Regions from separate parts of the Bacillus sp. EB106-07-01-XG149 genome, predicted to be linked through region 1. Evidence: riboswitches for the same ligand, from Rfam matches in the RefSeq annotation. Region 1 holds a riboswitch; the other holds the start of a gene.
The links. A riboswitch is a leader RNA that binds a small molecule or an ion and turns the genes downstream of it on or off. The one in region 1 is predicted to bind S-adenosylmethionine.
Positions count from the first base shown of each region.

Region 1 (8,380 bases):
CACTACATCGGTCTTTTTAATTAAATTTGAAGCTTTCGGATTTAACACATCATTTACACCTGAAACAAAGCCATATGCAAATAAACAGAAAGATGCAATTGTAATGAGTAGAATTACTTTTACTACTTTTGATCTCATATCAAAACCCCTTTTAGCCCTCATAGATTGTCCATAATTATACCAAACGCAATTTTGAAAAGCGATTTTCACACCTTATCTATTATGTTGTTTCCCTATGTACTAGTTCTGGCAATAACTCTACGTGCTTTACATCTATTTTCTTATCATTAATCTTTTCATATAATAATTCAAATGCCTTCACGCCAACATTTTTACTACAATACGAAATCGTCGTAATGCCTAAAATATCTGCGACATCTTGATCATCACAACCGATAATCGTAATATCTTCTGGAATACGAATTCCTTGTTTTTTTGCTTCCGTTACCATTCCCGCTGCAATATGGTTGCAAGATACAAGAAACGCAGTTGGTTTCACTGACATACAGACCCATTCCCTGATTACATTACGTCCATCTTCCACTGTAAAACAGCCCTTAAACTTCCAGGCCTCTATCGGTGTTACAGCAATCTGTTGAAGCGAATCCTCATACGCTTGTTTTCTTCTCTGACTATTAATGCTATTACTTCTTCCAATGCAATACCCAATACTTGTATGGCCGGCATCTATTAAGCTCTTCATGCCGCGCGAAAAGACTTTATAGTAATCAATATGCACACTCGAAATGAAATTCGAGTCTATTTCTTCACACATAACAATTGGACCAAATTTCGTATATTCTTCAAGCTTTTCCTTACTATTTGCTCGGGAACATATAATAACCCCATCAAGCTTTTTCATTTTTAACATATTCAAAATTTCTAATTCTCTTTCCTCACTATAATTCGTCTGACAAAGCATCATATTATAGTTATTCTTTGCTGTTTCCTTTGATATTCCCTCGATAATAGCGCTATAATATTGATCATTTACGTGCGGTAATAAAACACCAATGACATTCGTTTTTCCTTTCACTAAATGAATTGCATTCACATTTTGCGTATAATTTAATTCTTCTATAATTGTTAAAATTTCTTTTCGTTTCTGTTCATTCACATATGGATGATTATTCAACACACGTGAAACAGTTGAAACAGATACTCCAGCAAGTTCAGCAATCTTCCTTATATTCGTCATCTCATTTTCCCCTTCTCGCAAAAATTCTCCCTTGACCTGGTAAGCTTTCCACAATATATCCTTTCCTAGCAAATACATTTTGAAAGGATATACAACTATGCTTCGATTCAAATTAGAATATATATTTTTCATTGGCGGTCTACTCACTCTCGCCATCGGTATTAATATGATGACGACAATTACTTCCTTTGGACTTAGCCCTTATGATTCCTTCTTTATTGCACTATATCAAAATTTCGGGATAAGTATCGGTTTTTGGATTTTCATGATTAACTTTGCTTTTACCCTTATCGTACTCTTTTGGAATAAAAAACAAATTACGATCGGTACAATTGTAACGATGGTTCTTATTTCTCTTTTTGTTGATTGGATTGGTTCCATTCCAACTATTATGGACGCTATCCGTTCTCTTCCAAAATATATAACACTTATTTGCGGAAATCTATTCGTTGGAGCTGGGATTGGTCTTTACGTCTCTACAAACCTTTGCGCAGCACCTCAAGAAGCTTTCGTTTTAACCGTTGCTGAGAAAAAGAAATGGACATTTAGAAGAACAGAAATTTCGTTAGCGTTTTTATTTTTAACATTAAGCTTCCTATTAGATGGACCTATCTATTTTGGAACAATCATCTTATCCTTTACAACAGGCTGGATTATCCAAGCATTTATTCAAATTGGTACGAAGATTTTAAATAGAAAAGAGCCTGTTAAGCAAGCTGCTTAACAGGCTCTTTCTGTTTTATGATAAGGGACGCTACTTAGCATCCCCTTCAATTCGATAGTTTGCTTTCAAACAATCTATTTCTTCATACCCTTGCAACGTATGTAGAATATAATCATAATCAGCAAGAGACGCACGATGCGTCACGATTACAATTTCAGCCTTCCCTTTCTCTTCAAGCGGCATTTGAATAATCTTTTCAAAGCTAACGCCACGCTCAGAGAATAATGAAGTAATTTTTGCAAATACACCAATTTCATCTTTTACATGAAGTCTTAAAAATTTCTTCACAACAATTTCGTCTGGCTCTTTTAATACCTTTTTATACTGCGGGGATACCGCACTATTTCCGTTTACACCTAATCGAATATTTTGCATTACAGCTACTAAATCTGAAACAACAGCTGTTGCTGTCGGTAAACTTCCTGCACCTGGCCCATAAAACATCGTTTCTCCGACCGCTTCACCATACACATATACAGCGTTATATTCGTTTTGCACGGCCGCAAGAGGATGTGTATTTGGAAGAAGTGTCGGTTCAACTGTTACCTCTAATTTTTCACCATCTCGCTTCGCAAGACCGATTAATTTAATCGTGTATCCTAAACTCTTACTGTATTCAATATCTTCTTCTGTAATAGAAGTAATCCCTTTTACCTTCACATCTCCAAGCTCTACATTTGTAGAAAAACCAAGGGTAGCCAAAATCGTCATTTTTCTCGCTGCATCTAAACCTTCCACATCTGATGTTGGATCTGCTTCTGCAAATCCAAGTTGTTGGGCTTCTTTTAACACGTCGTTATATGCTCTCCCTTCATCTGACATTTTCGTCAAAATAAAATTTGTCGTTCCATTTACAATTCCCATTACTTTCGTAATAAGATCTGAAGAAAGTCCTTCTACGATACTTCGTAAAATCGGAATCCCTCCAGCTACACTTGCTTCATAAAATAAATCTGCTTTATTATCTTTTGCTACCGCTAACAGTTCCGCCCCATGTAACGCCATTAAATCTTTATTGGCAGTCACAACATGCTTCCCGCTCTGTAAGGCTTGCAAAATATATGCTTTTGCATCATCAATGCCACCCATCACTTCGATGACAACGTCAATATTTGGATTATCTAAAATTTCATTTGCATCTTGTGTTAATAGAGTAGAAGGTACCTCTACTTCTCTCTCTTTTTCAATATTTTGTACTAGTACTTTCGTTACTTTTACAGGACAACCTACTTGGTGGATAAGTCGCTCTTGATGATCTGTAATGATACGAACTACACCGCTACCAACTGTCCCAAGACCTAATAAACCAATTTGAATTTCTTTCATAATCCTGTCCACCCCTCAAAAATTGTGTTTAGATGAAATTATATGAGTAAAAAATCTGAAAAACAATGTTTTTTGAAAATTCGGAAAAATATAAGTTAATCTTTACAAAGAAAACGTTGCCACGTGTTACACAATCTTTTTTTATAATACATAAGGGGTTTCTTGATACACGTAATAATTCAGCCAATTAGAGAATAATAGATTCCCATGGCTTCTCCACCTTACAAGTGGCTTCTCATTTGGATTATTATGCTTAAAATAATTTTTCGGCACATCAATATTTAACCCTTTTTGGCGGTCCCGTTCGTATTCTTGCTTTAACGTATCACAACTATATTCACTATGCCCGAGCGCAAACACTTGCCTTCCTTCTTGCCCAATGACAAGGTGAACACCCGCTTCCTCAGAATTTGCTAATAATGTTAAGTCTGTCACCTCTCTAATATCACTCTCTCGTACTTCTGTATGACGAGAATGCGGGGCAAAAAACAATTCATCAAACCCTTGTAACAATTTCACATGTTGCTCACAGACTTCATGTTCAAATACACCGAACATTTTTTCCTTAAGAGGATACTTTGGAACACCATAATGATGATACAAGCCAGCCTGTGCCCCCCAGCAAATATGAAGCGTAGATGTTACATTCTTTTTTGAATACTCCATAATACGTTTAAGCTCTTCCCAATAATCTACCTCTTCAAAAGAAAGAGTTTCAACTGGTGCTCCTGTAATAATAAGTCCATCAAATTTCTCATTCTCAATATCACGAAATGTTTTATAGAAACTCGTTAAATGGTCCTGCGCTACATTGCGAGACAAATGTGATTCCATATGAAGTAAGTGAACATCTAATTGCAACGGTGTGTTGCCAATTAAACGAAGTAATTGCGCTTCTGTTTCTTGCTTTGTAGGCATTAAATTTAAGATAGCAATTTTCAATGCCCGGATATCTTGTGTTTCTGCTCGCTCCTTCGTCATTACAAAAATATTTTCCTTCTGCAACACTTTGCGAGCTGGTAAATCTTTATCAATTATGATCGGCATGTTCTTTGCCTCCGACTAGCGCTGCTTCTAAATCTGCAATAATATCAGAAACATCTTCTATACCAACCGATAAACGAATTAAATCTGATGTAACGCCAGCTAGACGCTGATCTTCAGCACTTAATTGTCTATGCGTTGTGCTAGCAGGATGTATAACGCAAGTTCGTGCATCCGCTACATGCGTTACGAGAGTTGCTAGTTTTACATTTGCGATAAATTCTTTCGCTGCTTCTAATCCGCCCTTAATGCCGAATGTTAAAACACCACTAGCACCTTTTTTCAAATACGTTTGTGCTAACGAGTAATTTTCATTGCTATCTAATCCCGGATAATTCACCCATTCAATACGTTCATGGTTAGCAAGCCACTTAGCAACTGCGAGAGCATTTTCACTATGACGCTCCATTCTTAAATGCAGCGTTTCTAAGCCGATATTGCTAATATACGCATTGAATGGGCTCATACAGTTTCCGTAGTCTCTTAATAATTGAACACGCGCCTTCACAATATAAGCTGCTGCACCAAAATTTTGAACGTAACTTACGCCGTGATAACTTGGATCCGGTTCAACAAGTTCAGGATATTTCCCATTTGTCCAATCGAAGTTCCCTCCGTCAATGACAATGCCGCCTAAAGAACTTGCATGACCATCGATATATTTCGTCGTAGAATGAACGATAATATTTGCTCCGTGCTCAAATGCTTGGCATAAATAAGGAGTTGCTAATGTATTATCCACAATAAAAGGTACTTCCAACTCTTTCGCTGCATCTGAAAATTCTTTGAAATTTAAAACGTTCATCGCTGGATTTCCTAACGATTCTGCATAAACAAGTTTCGTCTTATCATTAGCAAGGGCCACAATTTCATCAGCACTTAAATTCGGATTAAAGAACGTAACGTCAATACCAAGCTTACGCAAACTCACTCCAAATAAATTAAACGTTCCGCCATAAACTGTGGAAGAACAAAGCAAGTGGTCTCCGCTACTACAAATATTTAAAACAGCAAGCATAATAGCAGCCTGCCCAGAAGCCGTTGCAACAGCTCCTACACCACCCTCTAAATCCGCTAACTTTTGCTCAAATGCAGCTAAAGTAGGATTTCCAATACGCGTATATATATATCCTTCTGCCTCTAAATTAAATAGCGCTGCTAAATCATCTGAAGTATCGTATTTATACGTTGTACTTTGATAAAGTGGCAAAACACGCGGTTCACCATTCTTTGGTGTATAGCCACCTTGCACACAAATTGTTCCTTTTCCCCATGATTCTCCCATCTCTCATTCTCCTTTCTTTTATACAAAATAAAAAAACTGCTCCTTTCCTGAAAACAAGAAAGGAGCAGTTTGAAAACACGCTCTAAAGGCTCTTTCTTATCTTTCAGGATTATTACCTGCAGGATTTGGCACAATTCCGTTATACGGCTGTTGCCAAGGTTTCATCGGGCCTGTCCCTCCACCTTTTCTTGATAAGACTATGCAATTACCGTTGATTTTATAGCAATAATTTCCTAATGTCAATCAGTTTTTCTGAATGTTCTAAATTAAACACAAAAAATTTGACATGCATAACAAAAGAAATATATTCCATATTCATTCGAAAAAGACCTTTTAAAACCCACGATTACTATATAAAATTAAGTAAGTAGTTTAACTGTATACATTTCAAATTCTCACGAGACCTCAATATATTGAATAAGCCAACATCTCAAAAAGATACTATACATATTCCTTTCACAGTAGCATATTTAATCCTTTCGACATTAAAACTTACATAACGGAGGTATCACATGACAAACACAAAGGACATGCACTATATAATCGTCCTATACGGCATTCTTTTAGGCTCTATAGTAGGAGCTACAGTCTGGCTATTTTTAGTTACAATAAATATCGGCATTCACTTTATTTGGGGATACTTACCTACTATTTTCTCTTCTCCCCCGTATTACACTATTTGTGTAACAACTATCGGTGGTATTCTCGTTGGTTTAACCCAAAAATACTTCGGCACATATCCACGTCTTATGCCGGAAGTGATGGGTGAATATAAAAAAACAGGTAGAATTGAATACCGTTTTGTACATAAAGCTACTTTAACTGCGATTATCGTTTTAATATTTGGAGCTAGCTTAGGTCCCGAAGCAGCACTTGTTGGAATTATCGGTGGACTTTGTACATGGGTAGGGGATCGCTTTACATTTGCCTTAAAAGGAATGAATGAACTAACAGAGGTTGGAATTGGCGCTACTTTAAGTGTAATTTTTAACGCGCCATTATTCGGTTATTTAGCTCCAAATGAAAATGAGGGTGAGCAAATTAACGAATTTTCTAAAGGAAAAAAAGCAATTGTATATTTAGCTACCACTTTCGCTGGCTTTTCCGTTTATATATTACTTAGTAAATTCGATAATCGCGGATCCTTTATCGTTAATTTTGGGGAAGGTTCCCTTTCTCTTAATGAATGGATTGCCTTTCTACCACTTGCTAGTATTGGTGCTATAGTTGGTTTCTTTTATTTCAAATTTGAATTCACATTAGAGAAATTAATCCATCCCTTCAGGGAATACAAACTATCACTTGGAATTATCGGTGGTATTTTATTAGGAATTACAGGAACTTTTCTCCCGTACACGTTATTCTCAGGAGAACACCAATTAAAAGATTTAGTCGTTGAATGGAGTCACTTATCCTTCTGGGTACTACTTCTTTCAGGTGTTTTAAAATTATGTATTACTGCCGTTTGTTTAAATACAGGTTGGCGCGGTGGACATATTTTCCCAATTATATTTGCTGGATCTAGTATCGGATATGCTATAGCTTCCATTATCCCGATAGATCCAATCGCTTCGGTAGCCATCGTCACGACAGCAATTTCAAGCTATGCATTAAGAAAACCAATTGCTATAACATTACTATTACTCATGTTTTTCCCGCTCAATTTACTATTACCAATGCTTGGAGCGGCAGCGATTGGTAATGCATTTCCACTTCCTAAAAACAACGAAGTTACAAACGAATAAAAATAGGCAGTAGGGACAAAAGTTCCACTGCCTATTTTTATTACACACGTTGCTTCAATAACGCGTATAACTCTTCAAAATTTTGTACTTCATATGTTGGCACAATCTCGCTATTATTTGATTTCTTTTCTGGATTAAACCAACAAGTATCAATTCCCGCTACATATCCACCTTTCATATCAGCACTTAACGAATCCCCAATAATGAGCCCTTCTTTAGGAGAAAAATTAGGAATTTGTTCAAAAACATAATCAAAATACTCTTTCATCGGCTTTTGGAATCCTGTATCTTCAGAAACGAAAATATCTTTAAACAAGGCATGTAATCCTGCATTACGTAAACGTTTATCTTGCGTCTTAGAAACACCGTTTGTCACTATATATAAATTGTACTCACTTTGAATTTGATTTATAAATTCAAACGCACCTTGCATAAGTTGGTCTCCTTCTTCTAAGTAGCTACGATAATTATTTTCGAATAATATCCCATCTACCTCTTCCCCGTATTCTTTAAACAAAATCGAAAACCGTGTATTTACGACTTCATCACGGTTGATTTCACCTTCTTCAAAAGCATCCCAAAGACTTTTATTAATTTTTTTATACTGCACTTCAACCTCGCTAGTTAGAGGAATCCCTTTCTCTTCAAAAAGCATACGTAACGCCACTTTCTCCGCCTTTTGAAAATCTAACAATGTATCATCTACATCAAATAGCAATGTTTTATATTTTTTCATAAGCCCTTCACACACTCTTTTCTACAAAAATAAATTTACGTAAATCGTATCATTCCTTCTTGTAAAAATAATAGGAGATATCTCATACTAAACATGAGGTGAAAATATGAAAGTCAGCAAAAATAGCGACGAAATCTCTCATTACATGCAAACTTACAACTTCCATACTTTTTTTTCTTTTGATGTCTTACCTTACGCTGAACTACATTCCTTTCAAAAGAAAGAAAGGATATGTAATGAAGGCGTTGATGTTCCTTATCTTTATTACTTAATTTCCGGGAAAGCGAAAATATATATGAGTCACAAAAACGGGAAGGTCTCC
Region 1 covers NZ_JBYTDP010000009.1:41,934-50,313, forward strand. Annotated here, with positions in the region: gene AC3WTA_RS25180 (SGNH/GDSL hydrolase family protein) at 1-210, opposite strand, end outside; gene AC3WTA_RS25185 (LacI family DNA-binding transcriptional regulator) at 221-1,198, opposite strand; gene AC3WTA_RS25190 (YczE/YyaS/YitT family protein) at 1,296-1,922, shown strand; gene AC3WTA_RS25195 (homoserine dehydrogenase) at 1,953-3,248, opposite strand; gene metA (homoserine O-acetyltransferase MetA) at 3,390-4,295, opposite strand; gene AC3WTA_RS25205 (bifunctional O-acetylhomoserine aminocarboxypropyltransferase/cysteine synthase) at 4,279-5,577, opposite strand; SAM riboswitch class I at 5,671-5,775, opposite strand; gene AC3WTA_RS25210 (chloride channel protein) at 6,090-7,322, shown strand; gene AC3WTA_RS25215 (YjjG family noncanonical pyrimidine nucleotidase) at 7,363-8,058, opposite strand; gene AC3WTA_RS25220 (transcriptional regulator YeiL) at 8,165-8,380, shown strand, end outside.

Region 2 (8,380 bases), on a different contig from region 1:
GTAATGCATCTGCAAGACGTTTTTCTTCCTCTGGAATTGACGCATACCGTTCTAATTTTTCCGTATTCACAATCGCGTAATCTAATCCTGCTTTAGTTGCATGATATAAAAAGACGGAATTTAATACTTCGCGGCCAGCTGGTGGTAAACCAAATGATATGTTACTTACACCTAAAATCGTTAAACACTCTGGCAAGGCTTCTTTAATAAGGCGAATTCCTTCTATCGTCGCTGCCGCTGAACCAATATATTCTTCATCACCTGTACCTACAGGAAATACAAGTGCATCAAAAATAATATCTGACGGGCGTATACCATATTTCGTTGTCAATAACTCATAACTTCTTTTCGCGATTTCGAGTTTTCGTTCTGCACTAACCGCCATACCATCTTCATCAATTGTTCCTACAACAATAGCAGCACCATATTTCCGAAGAAGCGGCGTCACTTTTTTAAATCGTTCTTCTCCATCTTCTAAATTAATTGAATTAATAACAGCTTTTCCTTGAATATAAGTAAGAGCTCGCTCCATCACATTTTCATCTGTTGAATCAATCATAATTGGTACTTTTAACACTTTCGTAACTTCTGCCAAGAAGTTTTCCATATCTTCTATTTCATCGCGATCAGGATCTGCCATACAAATATCAATAATATGAGCATTTTTCTTCACTTGCGCTCTTGCGACTTCAGCAGCCTCTTCAAATTTCCCTTCTGCTACTAATCGTTTAAATTTACGTGACCCAATAACATTTGTTCTTTCACCAACAAATAATGGTCTCATAGAGTCATCATATTGAAGTGCCTCTAATCCACTAACCCCGTGTCCATCTCTTTCGTGGTGTTCACGCGGCTTAAGAGAAACTAATGCAGATTTCATTGCTTTTATATGTTCTGGTGTTGTGCCACAACAACCACCGATAATATTAACCCATCCTTCTTCAGCAAATCGCTTCACTTTTTCAGCGAGTGAAGATGGTGATTCATGATAATGTCCATCTTCATCAGGAAGACCTGCATTTGGATAACAAGAAATGTAACACTCCGACAAATCAGATAGTGAACGAATATGGTCTCTCATAAACTCCGGACCAGTCGCACAGTTTAATCCAACAGATAGTGGCTTCATATGTTCTACTGATAAGTAAAAAGCCTCAATTGTTTGCCCGGCCAGAGTCGTTCCCATCGGTTCAATCGTTCCTGAAATCATAATAGGTACAATTTTATTTAGCTCATCAAAAGCTGCTTGAATTCCAATATAAGCAGCCTTCACGTTACGCATATCTTGACTCGTCTCAACGAGTAATACATCTACGTCGCCATTTAATAAGCCTCTTGCCTGCCTTGTATAGGCTTCAATTAATTCTTCAAACGTTACACCACCAGTAACACTAATCGCTTTCGTTGTCGGCCCCATTGCTCCCGCAACATATACTTCTTTTCCGCTTTCGTTGACCGCTTGCTTTGCTAAACGTGCTGCCTTCTCATTTAGTTCCTCGTCTAAATGAGACAACGCATAATCACTTAATACAATGTTTGTCGCCCCAAATGTATTTGTTTCAATAATATCCGCTCCAGCTTCAATATAAGCTTTATGAATCTTTAAAATGACATCAGGTCTTGTTTCTACTAAATATTCATTACACCCTTCGTACTCTTCTCCTCCGAAATCTTCCGCAGTTAAGTCCTCTTGCTGGATCATTGTTCCCATTGCACCATCTAATATTAAGATGTTATTTTGTAATTTTTCTTCTATACATTTCATCAGTTAATACCTTCTTTCACTTCTTGCTTTTCTCTCACATATTTAACAAGATGTTCTGTAATTTCATATTTTAGAAATGGTGTAATAAGATAAATGCCGTTAAAATATTTCATCGCCACATCGATCAATTCTTGTGAAATGCGAATCCCTTCCTCAATTGCTGCCTCTTTCGTTTCATGTCCATCCATTCTCTCCCTTATTTCTTCAGGTAGAGTAATACCCGGCACCTCAAAATGAAGGAAATCTGCATTCCTTTTACTTATTAATGGCATAATCCCAATAAAAATAGGTTGTTCCAAATGCTTTGTCGCTTCATACACTTCTTCAATTAACGCGATATCATAAATTGGCTGAGTTAAGAAATATTCCGCTCCAGCATCTATTTTCCGTTCCATCCGCTTAACCGCTGCTTTTAAATGTCTTACATGCGGATTAAACGCACCTCCCACTGAAAACCTTGTTGCTGGACCTATTGATTTCCCTAAAATCGAGCGTCCGTCGTTCATTTCTTTAATCATTTTAATGAGCTCAATAGAGGACAAATCATATACAGAAGTGGCACCTGGAAAATCACCAACGCGTGCTGGATCACCAGTTAAAGCTAACACTTCTTCCATACCTAACGCCGATAAGCCTAATAAATGAGACTGTAGTCCAATGACGTTATGATCTCTACACGTTAAATGCGTCAATACCGGAATATCGTGCTTCGTTAATAATGCCCCCATTGCCATATTCGAGATGCGAGGCGATGCTAATGAATTATCTGCTAGAGTAATAGCATCTGCACCAGCTCTTTTCAATGCTCTTGCTCCTTCAAAAAATCGCTGCGTATCTAATGTTTTCGGTGGATCTAATTCCACTACTACTGTCGTTTGTTTTTTTGCTTTCTCTGCTAATGTGACATGAGCTTTTGAACGTTTCTCGTGTGTATGAACTACTTTCGGTCTTTGAATCGTATCCTTTTCTATTACAGGTGTAACATTTGCAATTGCACGTTTCATACTTTCAATATGTTCTGGAGTCGTGCCACAACAACCACCTAATAACCGAATACCTTGCTCAATAAATTTCGGTGTCATCGCTTCGAAATAAGCTGGACTTCCCTCATATACGTAACGTCCCTCCACATAATTTGGGAGACCTGCATTCGGATATGCTGACAAGTACCCATTTTGCGGAATCGATATCATTTTAAAAGCTTCCGTCATGTGAAGTGGCCCTAGTTGACAGTTCAATCCAACAACATTTGCACCGTAATCTAAAAGCTGTTTTAATATTTCATTTACATCATTTCCATTTTGAGTTGTACCTGCCTCATGCAATGCTAATTGAGCTACAATTGGAATATTCGTTTGTTTTCGTAACACCTGAACAGCATGAAGTAATTCAAACTCATCATAGAAAGTCTCTAATAGCAGTCCATCAACCTGTTCTTCTAGTAATGCACTTGCCTGCTCAAGTAGCATAAATTCTCGCTCCATATCAGTTGTTGTAACAGCTCCGATATGTTTCATGCCACCAATTGTTCCTAAAATTGCATTTCTCTCTGTCACAGATGCTTTCGCCAATTTTACTGCCGCTCTATTAATTTCAGTAACTTGATTTTCTAAACCATACATACGTAATTTCGCTTCATTTGCTCCGTACGTATTTGTTTGAATTACATCAGCCCCAGCAGCTACATATTGCTTATGAATCGATATAATTAAATCCGGATCAGATATATTTAATTCTTCAAAACTACTTTGCAAGCCATGTGAATGTAATAACGTTCCAACCGCGCCATCACCTATTACAATTCCTTTTGATAATAAATCTAGTAATTTCACAAATCTCCCTCATTTCCATCAATATAAAAACCCCCTCTTCACTTTGAAGAGGGGGACATAATCAATCCTCCTCTTATCATGCAAAACATTCGTTTTGCAGGTATTAGCACCGTTTCAAACATTTTGTTTGAAGGTTGCCGGGTTTCACAGGGCCTTTCCCTCCACCGCTCTCAATAAGAGTTTGTCTTTATTATTTTATTTATGTAGCTAAAAGGAAATACGTTCCCCTTTTAACAATGTTTGTTAATTTTTTAATAAATTTAGCATGCACAAATGCAAAAGTCAATGACACTTGCGGAAAAATAAAAATTATTTAAAATAAAGTTGCAATTCAATTATCTTTTGTTGTAAAGTTAAAAACATAATAAAATTTCATACGAACATTCTTATCTAGAGAGGTAGAGGGACTGGCCCTATGACGCCTCAGCAACCATTAACATTTGTTAATAAGGTGCTAATTCCAGCAAATTGTGAAAGATTTGACAGATGAGAAGAAGACTCTATTCAAACCGAAAGCCTTCTTCTTTAGAAGGCTTTTTTTATTTTACCCCGCATTAACGGGCAGTAAGATTCCCAACTCAAAATTCAGCTAGAACAAAGAAGTTAGGTGGGAATCGACTGCCCGTAAAAGCCCGATTGGTGAGGACTGATAATCAGTGGGGAATGCCCCCCTCACTGATTAAAGTTTCACTTTACATTCACTTAATTGTTAATTTAAAAAGGAGGAATTTTCACATGTCAACTATTGAAACAAAACTAGCACAAATCGGAAACCGGAGCGAAACTACAACAGGAACTGTTAACCCACCTGTTTATTTTTCAACTGCTTATCGTCACGAAGGAATTGGTAACTCTACTGGCTTTGACTATTCACGAACTGGCAATCCAACTCGTGGTCTTTTAGAGCAGGCAATCGCAGACTTAGAATATGGTGAACAAGGTTATGCCTGTAGTTCAGGGATGGCAGCTGTTCTCCTCGTCCTCTCCCTATTCCGTTCTGGAGACGAACTTATTGTATCCGAAGATTTATACGGGGGCACTTATCGATTATTTTCTGAGCATGAAAAAAAGTGGAACGTTCGATGTAGATACGTAAATACACAATCTATTAAACAAATTGAGCAAGCTATCACAACTGAAACGAAGGCTATTTTCATAGAAACTCCAACTAATCCGTTAATGCAAGTTACCGATATTGCCGCTGTCGCAACCGTAGCCAAAAGACACGGACTACTTCTTATTGTAGACAACACATTCTATACGCCTTATATACAGCAGCCATTAACAGAAGGTGCCGACATTGTACTTCATAGCGCAACGAAATATTTAGGGGGACATAACGATGTCCTAAGCGGACTTGTCGTTGCAAGAGGAAAGGAACTTTGTGAGGAAATCGCTCATTATCATAATGCCTCTGGTGCGGTCTTAAGTCCATTTGACTCATGGCTATTAATTCGTGGTATGAAAACGTTAGCGCTTCGCATGAGACAACATGAAGAAAATGCAAAAGCAGTTGTTGCTTATTTAAATGATGAAGACGGGGTGACAGATGTATTTTATCCTGGAAGAGGCGGCATGATCTCATTTCGTCTGAAAGATGAAACATGGATTAATCCATTCTTACAATCTTTATCCTTAATTACATTTGCTGAAAGTCTTGGTGGTGTTGAAAGTTTAATGACGTATCCAGCAACGCAAACACATGCTGATATTCCTGAAGAAATCAGAACAGCAAACGGTGTATGTAATCGTCTTCTGCGATTTTCCGTTGGCATTGAAAATAGTAACGATTTAATTCAAGACTTAAAGCAAGCCATTAAACTTGTAAAAGAAGGTATAAGAATATGAGTTATTCTATAGATACACTCTTACTGCACAACCAATATAAACATGACTCGCAAACAGGAGCTGTTAACGTTCCCATCTATAATACATCAACATTCCACCAGTTTGATGTAGATACGTTCGGAAAATATGACTATAGTCGCTCTGGTAATCCAACTCGTGAAGCTCTTGAAGATATCATTGCTTTATTAGAAGGAGGAACAAAGGGGTTTGCCTTCGCATCAGGAATTGCAGCGATTTCTACTGCATTCCTCCTTCTTTCACAAGGCGATCACGTACTCATTTCAGAGGACGTATACGGAGGCACTTATCGAATTATAACTGAAGTGCTCTCCCGTTACGGTGTGTCACATACATTTGTTGATATGACCAATTTAGAAGAAATAAAGCAAAAAATTAAGCCAAATACAAAACTCTTTTATGTGGAAACACCCTCTAATCCACTTTTAAAAGTGACAGATATTCGTGCTGTTTCTAAACTTGCAAAATCTATTGACGCCCTTACTTTTGTTGATAATACATTTTTGACACCACTATTCCAGAAACCACTTGATCTTGGCGCCGATGTCGTTCTTCATAGTGCCACAAAATTCATTGCCGGTCATAGTGATGTTACTGCCGGATTAGCTGTTGTAAAAGATGCCGAACTCGCTCAAAAACTTGGATTTTTACAAAATGCATTTGGCGCTATTTTAGGTCCTCAAGATTGTTCTCTCGTACTTCGCGGTCTAAAAACATTGCATGTACGTCTTGAGCATTCAGCTGCAAACGCCAATAAAATTGCACATTATTTACAAGAGCACGCTAAAGTTAAAAATGTCTATTATCCTGGCTTACAAACACATCTTGGATTTGATATTCAACAATCTCAAGCTACATCAGCTGGAGCTGTCCTATCTTTCACTTTACAATCAGAAGACGCACTCCGCCAATTTTTATCAAAAGTAAAATTACCTGTCTTTGCAGTTAGTTTAGGAGCTGTCGAATCGATTCTTTCCTACCCAGCTAAAATGTCACATGCAGCACTGTCGCAAGAAGCTCGTGATGAAAGAGGGATTTCTAATTCATTACTTCGGTTATCCGTCGGCCTTGAAAATGTTGACGATTTAATATCCGATTTTGAAAATGCCCTTTCTTATGTAGAAGAACCTGTAAATGCATAGAACGAACAGAAGATATGAAATTAAGTTTTCATATCTTCTTTTTTATGCCGTTACGTATATTTTTTACTTTTCGTATAGTTCATAAAAAAACGAAAGAGCACCATCTATTTCTAAATAATGAATTAATTGATATATTAAGAAGTAAAAAAGGGGCAAAAATAATGGATACTTGTGCAGATGTTTTAATCGTTATCGATTTACAAAATGGAGTATGTTATAGCGAAGAGCATTTATTCGATTTACAAAATTTACTTACAAAAGTAAATAAAAGAATTTCTTCATACAGAAAATCAAATAAACCAATCATTTTTATTCAACATTGTGATGATGATTTAGTACCCGAAAAAGAACTTTGGGCTATTCATGCTGATCTAGATGTTCAGGAACAAGATTTTTTTGTAAGAAAAACACATGCCAATTCATTTTATAAAACAAACTTGAAAGAGATTTTAGAACAATTATCTGTACACCGTATTGAATTTTGTGGTGCCCAAACAGAGTACTGTATGGATGCTACGATTAAATTTTCCCATGGACTAGAATACGAAAACTTCATGGTACAGAAAGCAACCTCTACGTTAAATAATCCGTTTATGTCCGCAAAAGAGACAATTGATTTTTATGAGAACATATGGAACCGCAGATTTTTAAAGCTGATAAAAGATGAACTCTAGAATACATAACTACTTTCTTGGTAATTCTAAAATTTATCAGCTATACTCAAATATTTTGTTATCACCATAAAGAAGCTAACTACATTCAGCTTCTTTTCTTTTAACCTGTTTTATATTCTATATATAGCATTATAATTCCTTTTTCTTATTATTTTAAAAATTTTGTATATTCATTTGAAAGAATAAGAAAATCATGATAAAATTGTGTTACAAATATATCTATATCTTTCAATTTTTAAAACGCATCGAAATTTTCACCCAAAAGTGTCATTTTACAAAACCATGCAAATTTATCTACTTTATTTACATCAGGGTCTCTTTTCTTACAATTTCTTTACTTTAGGAATTTTTTTCTGCAACAACTGTTTTCTTTTCTTTAATTTTTTGGTATGTATAGTATGGTATAACAGCTCACACGGAGGTGGAAAAGAACATGTTAGAAACCTTTCAAAAAGAAATAGAACTATATGAAAGCAATGCAGAATTATTGAAAGTACTTGCTCATCCTGTTCGCTTATGTATTGTAAAAGGATTAATTGAACGTGGTCCAAGCAACGTTTCTACAATGTACACTGGCTTAAACATGCCACAATCTACAATTTCACAGCATTTAGCAAAATTAAAAAGTGCTAAAATCGTTTCAAGTGAAAGAAAAGGATTGGAAATTTATTACAAAGTAGAAAACGAGACAATTATTCAACTCGTTCGCGTATTATTAGGTTAAGAGCTCATAAACAGAGAAAAAGGGCGTATTTTATATTTTTTATCTCATATCTTTAATATAAATATATATCATGAGAGAAAATATATGATGCTACATAATTAAAAAGTCGTATTAAAAAACAAGACACAGAAATATGCTGTGTCTTGTTTTTTTATATTTTCAAATGCTGATCCAAGTGTAACTGTTGCATATGTTTCGTATGTATCACAACATCAAATGCACTCCCTAATCCTCCGCTCAAAATCATAGAACGAACTGCACGATTTTGTTTTTGAGTTTCAGAAAAAGGATTTCGATCTTGGTGACCCGTAAGCTGATCTAATATTCCTGCTGCTAACAAAAACTCCGATTGCTTCTTATGCCATACTATATTCATG
Region 2 covers NZ_JBYTDP010000002.1:542,987-551,366, forward strand. Annotated here, with positions in the region: gene metH (methionine synthase) at 1-1,765, opposite strand, end outside; gene AC3WTA_RS08940 (bifunctional homocysteine S-methyltransferase/methylenetetrahydrofolate reductase) at 1,765-3,597, opposite strand; SAM riboswitch class I at 3,668-3,777, opposite strand; SAM riboswitch class I at 3,981-4,090, shown strand; gene metI (cystathionine gamma-synthase/O-acetylhomoserine thiolyase) at 4,333-5,445, shown strand; gene metC (cystathionine beta-lyase) at 5,442-6,605, shown strand; gene AC3WTA_RS08955 (cysteine hydrolase family protein) at 6,767-7,279, shown strand; gene AC3WTA_RS08960 (ArsR/SmtB family transcription factor) at 7,713-8,003, shown strand; gene AC3WTA_RS08965 (class I SAM-dependent methyltransferase) at 8,155-8,380, opposite strand, start outside.
Region 2: another riboswitch for S-adenosylmethionine. It lies ahead of metI (cystathionine gamma-synthase/O-acetylhomoserine thiolyase); the one in region 1 lies ahead of AC3WTA_RS25205 (bifunctional O-acetylhomoserine aminocarboxypropyltransferase/cysteine synthase).